3 regions of the Paenibacillus thiaminolyticus genome follow, and region 1 is predicted to be linked to each of the others. Evidence: riboswitches for the same ligand, from Rfam matches in the RefSeq annotation. Region 1 holds a riboswitch; each other region holds the start of a gene.

Region 1 (3,276 bases):
AATGATGGTCTTCATGTGCGCTTCTCCTACGTTCTCGTAATCTTCGCAGCCGAGAAGCCAAGAATGTTATGCAGGCCCAGCAGAACTTCGTTCACGGCCGACTCCACGGATGAGACATCGCCTGTAATGACGAGCGATCCGCTGAAGCGGTCAACGAAGCCGATCTGCACGCCGGCCGCCTTGGTCGCGATGTCCGCGCCAATAATGGAGGCTTCGCTTGGCGTGATGGTCATAATGCCGATGGCATCCTGCGCTTCGCTCCCCAATCCCAGCTTCTTGTAAATATCCGGGTTCGGGTTCGCGATAATATGAGCCAATGTGACCTGCTTCCCTGGCACGTACTCCTGAATGACGCGTTGCTTTTCGTTATGTTGGTCCATACTCTCATCACTCATTTCTTTGTGAGAAACAACATCAAATAGCCATAAAAAAACATAAAGACCCCTTAAAAGTTCACGTGGAATTTTTAAGAAGCCTCTTCGCTTTGATCGTATGCAACACGCCTTTGTGTTACTTTTACTATACTTTGTAGCTGCAAACGTTGTCAACCTGAACACGCATGGTATTTATTTGATTACTTAATATTGAAACATTTTGTTCAAAATTTCGACAACGTCAGGAGCGGCCGGAACGCGCGGATTCGTGGCCGTGCAGCCGTCCTTGAGCGCTCCTTCGGCAATCGATGGGCTCATCTCTTCCAGCAGCGCTTCGTCCACGTTGCATTCCCGCAGTGATTGCGGCATGCGCAATTGCTTCTGCAGCTGCTTGATCGCTTGAACCAGGCTGCGAACGCCGCTCTTCGGATTCGGTGCCGACAGTCCCAATATCTTGGCAATTTCGGCATATCTGACCGCCGCGGCATTGCTTTCCTCTTTGCCGTAGCCCGGCTTGTAATCGGCATTGAATTCAATCACATGCGGCAGCAGCAGCGAATTCATGCGCCCGTGCGCAATCTTGAACTTCGCTCCGGCCACATGGGCGATGCCGTGATTGAGGCCAAGCGACGCGATATTGAACGCCATGCCCGCCAGACAGGAGGCATTGTGCATTTTCTCCCGCGCCTCCAGGTCGTTCCCGTCCTTGTGCGCTCGCGGCAAATACGCAAAGACCAGCTTGATCGCCTTCTCTGCCAAAGCGTCGGACACATCATTCGCTTTGGTGGACACATAGGCCTCGATCGCGTGAGTCAGGACGTCCATCCCCGTATCGGCGGTAATGAAGTCCGGCACGCTCTTGACCAATTCCGGGTCCAAAATCGCTTCCTGCGGCAGCATGTCATCAGACACGAGCGGGTACTTAATGTTCTTCTTCTTATCGCTGATCACGGAGAATGACGTCACTTCCGAGCCCGTTCCGCTCGTTGTCGGAATCGCCACGAACGGCATATTGTGCTGATTCAATATTTTTTGGGCAAAAATCTTCATCGCCTTGGCCGCATCGATCGCGGATCCGCCGCCAATCGCAATCATCCGATCGGCCTGGAACGCGCCAAGCGCTTCCACGCCCTCGGTCACGATCTCGATTGGCGGATCGGGCACGATATTGCTGAAAATGTATTGCTCATTGCTCTCATGCAGCCGTTCGAACAGCATGTTAATCATCCCCGACTTGACCATGAACGGGTCGGTGACGATGAAGATTCGTTGATTCCGCCATTCCATCAGGCGATCCAACGCGCCTTGCCCCAGATAAATGTCGGTTTTCATCGATATTTTGTCCATAACAGGCACCTCCAATGAAGTAGTTCGCAATAAAAAAAGAGACTTTTAAAAGAACGGATTCCTTTAAAAGCCTCTTCGCTTATGATATAGGTGCACGCCATTGTGCAACTCGTCATCATTCAATTGTCTACCATCACTCTACACCGTCAACCGGACATTCGTCAACCCGCCCGATCACGGCTGCCGCTATCGGCAGGCAGTAAAAAAAGGGACCTGCACGCCATTGTGCATCCGTTCCTCGGCCTTGAAGAACGTCCCTGCTTCCTAAGCTATACGTCATCGTATCTGTTCGGCGGCGACCACCCGGCTGTGCCGACATCAGCGTCGGCTGCCTTCCTGGAACCTAAAAAAAGCCTAGCGAGGCGGTTATCGTCACTAGACTCGTAAACCAGCCACTTTCGCCTCGAAATGACTGGTCCTTCAAAGTTACTAGGCAAAAGACCTGACTTAAGACCGTGAATTCGGTCTATCACAGTGGCGGGACCGCGTTGGATTTGCACCAAACTTCCATTGCCTATAACTTCTTCTGTTGTGCATGACGTGAATGGTCGTCCATTCGACACCATTATAGCACAAAAAAGGGGATTGGCAAGAGGGCGCGATCAATCAGAAATGTTACTACAAGAAGTACCGGTACTTTTACATCGAAATGTGATGAAAATGTCAAGCGCCTAAGTAGAAAATTGATGTAATTTGTCGAATATGTGGAACCTATGATATCGTAGAGAAAGAAAAAATCCACATTATCAAAGGATAGCTACAATGGATGATGGAGACACGATAAAGAATGAAAGAGGCGCATCACATGTTTAATGAGATCGAAAAAGAAGCCGTTTATAATGTCATTTATAAAAGAAGAGACATTCGGAATTTTCTTCCGAATCCTGTACCAAAAGAGATTATCGACCGAATTTTACAAGCGGCACACCATGCACCCTCTGTAGGATTTATGCAGCCATGGAATTTCATTATCGTGGATTCTATGGAAGTCAAAGAGAGATTAGCTTGGGCGACAGAAAAAGAAAGACGAGCTTTGGCGATTCATTACGAAGAAGAGCGCGCTACCCAATTTTTAAGTTTAAAAATTGAAGGAATTAAAGAGGCACCCTTAACGATCTGTGTCACCTGTGATCCAACAAGCGGGGGCTCGCATGTACTAGGACGAAATTCGATTCCGGAGACGGATATTCTCTCTACAGCATGTGCAATCCAAAATATGTGGTTAGCGGCGTGTGTAGAAGGCTTAGCCATGGGATGGGTAAGTTTTTACAAAAAAAATGATGTTCGAGATATTTTGCAAATACCTCCGCACATTGACCCTGTTGCTTTAATTTCCATTGGATATACGGACGACTACCCTTCTGCTCCCATTTTAGAACAAGTGAAGTGGGAAAAACGAAAATCTCTTGAAAATCTAATATTTCATAATAAATGGGGAGAACAATAAGCGAATGGATTGTAACAAGCTATAGTTATTTAGCTTGTTACTTGTCATCGGCTTTGTTCTGGGCAATTTAGAACATATTACGGGTACAGGAATAGCCCCCCGCCCTGT
Region 2 (3,276 bases), 1.0 Mb from region 1:
TGGCTTGAAGCGACGTATATGCCGGTTCTGGATGATACCGGTCACACGGTAGCTGTCTTGAAGGTGGCGACCGACATCACGCCAAGGGAAAACGCCGCCTCCCGAATGAAGGACGAGCTGCGGCTGATGGCGGAAGATTTGCTGAAGCGGACGGAAGAAGGCGTGGAGCGCAACCAGCAGGTTGCGGCAGCCATTCAGCGTGCGGTGACGGACAGTGAAGACAACTTAACCCTCCTACGGCAATTGGAAGATGAATACAAGTCCATCAAAGGAATTGTTCAGATGATCCGGGATTTTGCTTCGCAAACCCACTTGCTGGGCCTGAACGCCGCGATTGAGGCGGCCCATGCCGGGGAGCATGGCCTAGGGTTCCAGGTGGTTGCCGCCGAGGTACGGAAGCTGGCGGAGCATGTCCAAGAGGCGGCCAAGGAAGTCCAAGCCGCCATCGAGGGAATCGCCGACAAGGTAGGACATGTTGGCGGGGGGACGAAGAATTCCCGGAATGCAATCGTCGAATGTCAGCATCAAATTAACCTAGCCACTGAGGAATTTTCCAAAATCGGCCAGGCAGCGGAGAACCTGGATACGCAGGCGAAAACATTGAGCGTCATGGTATAACGAAGGTTGGACAACATTCCTATCGCAAAGAATTCAAAAAGAGCGTTCGAGCCAGTCAGCAGGCTTGAAGCGCTCTTTTTGTTGTCCGTCAAATCGATATGCAGTGAGTTCTGTCACAGGCGGCATGATAGAAGTCAAGCTATGATTCACCTAAGAGATTCACGCAATTCAAGTGGAAAAAAATAATCTTGATAAAAATTGAATAGAAAACTGAGCGGAGATCAGGGAAAGAGGTGCGATTCCTCTACAGGCCCTAGCTACTGTAAAGCGGACGAAATCCCATTCATGTCACTGGAATTATTTCTGGGAAGGCGGGAAAGTAGAATGATGTCAAGTCAGGAGACCTCCTCTGTTCAGCCTTGCAGCAACTTCTAAGGGAACAGTTGTCTATTGCAGAGAACCTAGGCACCAGTATGTTCATTGCCGAACACACTTGGATACTGCCTTTTTCTTCGTATGGACACGGGACCTTAAGGTTTCGTGTTTTTTTGTTCCCTTTTAGAGGTTGTATTGAAACCCACGAAAAGGAGAGGGAAAGATGGACTACATCAAAAACCCCAAGCGGATTGAAGAAAAAAGCTTTGAAATCATACAGGACATCATTACGGCAACAAGACCGGACTATACGTTCCGCAACCGGGAAGAGGAGCTGGTTATGAAGCGGGCGATTCATACGACGGCGGATTTTGATTATTTAGATAATCTCGTCTTTACGCATGATGCCTTGACGAAAATACGCGAGACGATCCGGCAGGGCGGCATCATTTTTACCGATACGAATATGGCCCTGAGCGGCATGAATAAAAAGCTGCTGGAGCAATACGGCTGCCGCTACCGCTGCTACGTCAATGAACCGCACACGGCCGAGGTGGCCCAACAGCAAGGCATCACCCGCTCGATGGCCGGGATACAGCTTGCCGCCACAGAAGAAGGCAAGAAATTGTTCGTCATCGGCAATGCGCCTACCGCTGTCTATCAAATTCTGGAGATGGCGGCTGCCGGTGAGTTGGACGTGGAGGCTGTCGTCGGTGTGCCGGTTGGATTCGTCGGGGCGGCCGAATCGAAAGAAGCGCTCTATGAAAGCGACATTCCGGCGGTCGTGGCCCGCGGGCGGAAGGGCGGAAGCAATCTGGCGGCAGCCATCATGAATGCTGTGCTGTACGCGATGTAAGAAGAGGTGGCCCGATGGCAGATTACGTGTACTATGAGGGGAAAAAATTGCGCAAGGGCTATACGACAGGCACTTGCGCGGCAGCGGCGGCGAAGGCGGCAGCGGCCATGATCGTCAAGCAGGAAAAGATCGCCGGGGTGACGATCATCACGCCGAACAGAACAACCCTGCAGCTTCCGGTGGACAAGCAGCAGTTCGATCGGCATACGGCCACCGCCGCCGTCCAAAAAGACGGCGGCGATGATATCGATGCGACGCATGGCATGTGGATTTTTGCGCAGGTCACCTTGAATGCCAGCGAGGAGATCCGCATCGACGGCGGGCAAGGCATCGGGCGCGTGACGCAGAAGGGCATCGCGGTCCCGGTCGGGGAAGCGGCCATCAATCCGGTGCCGCGCCGAATGATTACTGCGGCCGTACGGGAAGAGATTGGCCCGAACCGTGGTGCGGACGTGGTGATTTTCGCGCCGGAAGGCGAAGAGCGCGCCGAGCGCACCATGAACAGCCGCCTCGGAATTATCGGCGGAATATCAATTCTGGGAACGACCGGAATTGTAACTCCGATGTCCGATGAAGGGTGGAAGCAGTCGCTGTCCATCGAGCTGGAGATGAAAAAAGCGCAGGGCTTCCGCAAAATCATTCTCGTTCCCGGGAATTACGGGGAGCGCTTCGTCGAGGAGCAGCTTGGCATCGACGGCAAATACGTGGTCTCGATGAGCAACTTCGTCGGCTACATGCTCAAGGAGACGCAGCGACTCGCGTTCGAGCATGTGCTGATGGTGGGCCATTTCGGCAAGTTGATTAAAGTGTCCGCCGGCATTTTCACCACATACAGCAAAGACGCGGATGCGCGGGCAGAGATCATGGTGGCGAACCTGGCGCTTGCCGGCGCGCCCCTTCCCCTGCTCCAGCAAATTGCGGCCTGTGCGACGACGGAAGCGGCAGGAGAAATTATGGTGGCGGAAGGGTATAGCGAGGTTTTTCAGACCATCGCGGACAAAGTGAAACAACGGGCAGAACAGTTTTTGAAATACAGCAAACCGGCGGTGGATATCGACGTCATCACGTTCTCGACGGATCGCGGAATGCTGGCTTCCACCTGTGACATCTCAACCATCAAGGAGGCATGGCCATGATTCATATTGTCGGAATTGGCCCGGGCAGTCCGGAGCTGCTGACCGGAGCGGGCGCCTTCCTCATAGAGAAGGCGGACGTGATTGTCGGCTCGAAGCGGCAGCTTAGCGATATCCCGCCGGACAACCCGGCCGAACGCAAGCTGCTGCCCTCGCAGCTCGCGGAGCTGGAAGCCTTTTTTCGCGAGAGGATCGGCCAGGAGATCGTGCTGCTCGCCTCCGGAGACCCGTTAATGTATGGCATCGGAAAATGGGCGTTGGACCGATTTTCACAGGAACAGCTTCAGATTGTGCCCGGGATCAGCTCGATTCAATATTTATGCAGCCGCTGCGGTATTGCCATGAACGACCTGT
Region 3 (3,276 bases), 1.6 Mb from region 1:
GGCTGCGGAATCACACGCCGTAATCATTGCTGCATCAAGGAATATCCTTCGACGTGAACGGTCGATTTGTTCCTGCATACTTGGAGGGGTATAATGGAATTGGGAAATACAATCTCGAACATGATTCTTTGGAGGGATAGCCATGCCCCAATTATTTGAACCGCTAACGTTACGCGGGGTGACGATACCGAATCGTATCGTGATGTCGCCGATGTGCATGTACTCTTGCCACAATGAGGACGGGATGGTCAACGATTGGCATCTGGTCCACTATACGTCCCGTGCCGTCGGACAAGTCGGCCTGATCATGATCGAGGCCACCGCCGTCACCCCTGGCGGACGCATCAGCGCGCAGGATCTGGGCATTTGGAGCGACGAGCATGTAGACGGACTCCGCCGCCTGACCGACATGGTCCACGCGCACGGCGGCAAGATCGGGATTCAGCTCGCCCACGCCGGGCGCAAAGCAACCGTCCCCGGGATCATCGCCCCTTCGGCGCTTCGCTTCAGCGAAGCCTATGAGACGCCGGAGGAGATGACGCTGGAGGACATCCGCAAGACGATCAAAGCATTCGCCGACGCCGCGCGGCGGGCGGAGGAAGCCGGATTCGACGTCATCGAGATTCACGGCGCGCACGGGTATTTGATCAACCAGTTCCTGTCCCCGCTCACGAACCAGCGGACCGACAGCTACGGCGGCAGCGCCGACGCCCGCTACCGCTTCTTGAGCGAAGTGATTGAAGCGGTGCGCATCACGTGGTCGAAGCCGCTGTTCGTACGCATCTCGGCCAATGAATATGCCGAAGGCGGCAACGTGATCGAGGCATACATTGACTATGCGCGGCGAATGAAGGACCAGGGCGTCGACCTGATCGACTGCAGCTCGGGCGGGGTCGTCCCTCATCGGGTCGAAGCGTACCCGGGTTATCAGGTCCAATATGCGCATGCGATCCGCCAATCAGCCGGCATCGCGACCGGTGCCGTCGGGCTGATTACCGAACCGTCCTTGGCGGAAGAGATTGTCCGCAATGGCCGGGCCGATCTCATCTTCCTCGGCCGCGAGCTGCTGCGGGATCCGTACTGGCCGCGCCAGGCTGCGAAGCAATTGCGCCAGGAACTCGCTCCGCCGAAGCAATACGATCGCGGCTGGTAATCCATTTATAATAATCATTGCATCTTGAATCTCACTTATTCCAGGCGGGGCCGCACCAGCGGCCTCGCCTGCTTGCATTATCTTCGCCCCAATCCGCCGCTGCCGTTCAAGTGCGGGAGCGGACCTCTCCGATCCCGAACATTTTTAAGGTCCGGACAGCCCTCGGAATTGTCTCAAATCCTGTCATTTTCTTATGAGGAATATCACCTGAAACCTATTTACTTACCCAATATGTTGTAGTATATTATCATGAGTATAACAACATATTGAACGATACAGGTGCTGCGGTTCGACAAAAGCGATGCGCGTCGGGCCCCGGCTTAATAGGGAAGACGGTGCGAATCCGTCGCGGTCCCGCCACTGTAAGAAGCGCTGCCGGAACATCGGTCCTCTCCGTTCCGGCAGCAAGTACCCGACAGAACAGGCGCTCTGTAGAGAGCGGCCTTTTCTATGTCCACTGGGACGAATGTCCCGGGAAGGCTGCCGAGGTATTCGGCTTCGAGCCAGGAGACCTGCCTGTATCGCCGCACATTCATTACCCTACGCGGAATAGGGAACGTGTTCAGGCCGCGCGCTGCGCTGTTACCGCCTTCGGCGGGCGATTGCAGCTGCGTGGTTAGAGGGGGGAGCTGCGCCTTGTCCTAGTGATGCACAGCCGCCATGATAAGAAGCCCCCGGATACATACGGCTTTGCCATGCCGTCCTGAGCTGTTCTCGCGAAGGGACGGCTATTTTTATTGCTCTTTTTCGAGGAGGAATACGGATGCTAACCACCAATCATACTGTTCAGACCGTACACAAACCGAATAATCGCTCGCTCGCGTTCGACGCGGAGCGCATCATGCGTTATGGCGAGCGCATCATGGGCGCTTACCCGGAGCTGGACCGGGAACGCTGGCACCGGGGCGTCCTGGCCAAGCTTCGTCACAGCCATGTTCAGGCATCCGACATCACGCAGGCTTGCATCATGACCGCATTGGAGCTGGTCTCCGTCGAGGAGCCGAAGTGGAAGTTTGTCGCGGCGCGCGCCCTGTTGACGAAGCTGTATAAGGAAGCGGCTTTGCACCGCAGCTACAAGGCGTACGCCGATCGCCCGTATGGCGACTTCTACAAGCTGATTAAGCAGCTGGCCGATATCGGCATCTACCGTCAGGAGCTGCTGGAGGCCTATACGCCCGATCAGATTCGCGAGCTGGGCCAGGCGATCGATCCGGCCTGCGACGAGCTGTTCGACTATATCGGGCTGCTTACTCTCGCGGAGCGGTATTTGGCCGTTGATTTCGAAGGGCGCACGATGGAGCTGCCGCAGGAGCGCTATATGATCATCGCCATGTACCTGATGCATCAGGAACCGGAGGAGCGCCGGGTTGAGCTGGCCAAGGAAGCATATTGGGCGATGAGCAATCTCTATATGACTGCCGCGACGCCGACAATGGCGAACGCGGGCAAGAAGGTCGCCGGCCAATTGTCGAGCTGCTTCATCGACACGGTGGATGACTCGCTGGAAGGTATCTTCGATTCGAATACCGACGTGGCCCGGCTGAGCAAGATGGGCGGCGGCATCGGCGTCTATCTCGGGAAAGTGCGGGCGCGCGGCTCCGATATTCGCGGCCACAAAAATACGAGCTCCGGCGTCATTCCTTGGATCCGCCAGCTGAACAACACCGCGGTGAGCGTCGACCAGCTCGGCACGCGCAAGGGCGCCATTGCCGTCTATCTGGACGTGTTCCACAAGGACATTCTGTCCTTCCTCGATCTCAAATTAAATAACGGCGACGAGCGCATGCGCGCCCATGATATTTTCCATGGCGTCTGTATTCCGGATCTGTTCATGGAAGCGGTCGAAAAGCGCGAAGACTGGCATCTATTCTGTCCGCATGAAGTGAAGAAGACACTGGGCTGGACCGACGGGAACGGCCGTCCGCTAGGACTGGAAGATTTCTATGACGAGCAGGCAGGCCAGGGGCAGTTCCGCGAGAAGTATGCAGAGGCGGTGGCGACCCCCCATCTCTCGCGCATTACGCTGCCGGCCATCGACATCATGAAGCGTATTCTCAAATCCCAGCTCGAGACCGGAACGCCTTATATGTTCTACAAGGATACCGCCAACCGGGCCAATCCGA

Evidence for each region. A riboswitch is a leader RNA that binds a small molecule or an ion and turns the genes downstream of it on or off. The one in region 1 is predicted to bind cobalamin.
Region 2: linked by a shared signal. The riboswitch ahead of FLT43_RS07580 (cobalt-precorrin-8 methylmutase) and the one ahead of FLT43_RS12095 (1-propanol dehydrogenase PduQ) in region 1 are both predicted to bind cobalamin.
Region 3: linked by a shared signal. The riboswitch ahead of FLT43_RS18950 (ribonucleoside-diphosphate reductase subunit alpha) and the one ahead of FLT43_RS12095 (1-propanol dehydrogenase PduQ) in region 1 are both predicted to bind cobalamin.

Annotation. Positions count from the first base shown of each region.
Region 1 covers NZ_CP041405.1:2,688,563-2,691,838, forward strand. Annotated here, with positions in the region: gene FLT43_RS12085 (EutP/PduV family microcompartment system protein) at 1-15, opposite strand, end outside; gene FLT43_RS12090 (BMC domain-containing protein) at 27-380, opposite strand; gene FLT43_RS12095 (1-propanol dehydrogenase PduQ) at 579-1,721, opposite strand; adenosylcobalamin (AdoCbl) riboswitch at 2,105-2,256, opposite strand; gene bluB (5,6-dimethylbenzimidazole synthase) at 2,527-3,168, shown strand.
Region 2 covers NZ_CP041405.1:1,690,456-1,693,731, reverse strand. Annotated here, with positions in the region: gene FLT43_RS07585 (methyl-accepting chemotaxis protein) at 1-618, shown strand, start outside; cobalamin riboswitch at 810-981, shown strand; gene FLT43_RS07580 (cobalt-precorrin-8 methylmutase) at 1,157-1,789, shown strand; gene cbiD (cobalt-precorrin-5B (C(1))-methyltransferase CbiD) at 1,804-2,925, shown strand; gene FLT43_RS07570 (cobalt-precorrin-7 (C(5))-methyltransferase) at 2,922-3,276, shown strand, end outside.
Region 3 covers NZ_CP041405.1:4,240,245-4,243,520, reverse strand. Annotated here, with positions in the region: gene FLT43_RS18960 (alpha/beta hydrolase) at 1-23, shown strand, start outside; gene namA (NADPH dehydrogenase NamA) at 143-1,153, shown strand; cobalamin riboswitch at 1,414-1,687, shown strand; gene FLT43_RS18950 (ribonucleoside-diphosphate reductase subunit alpha) at 1,917-3,276, shown strand, end outside.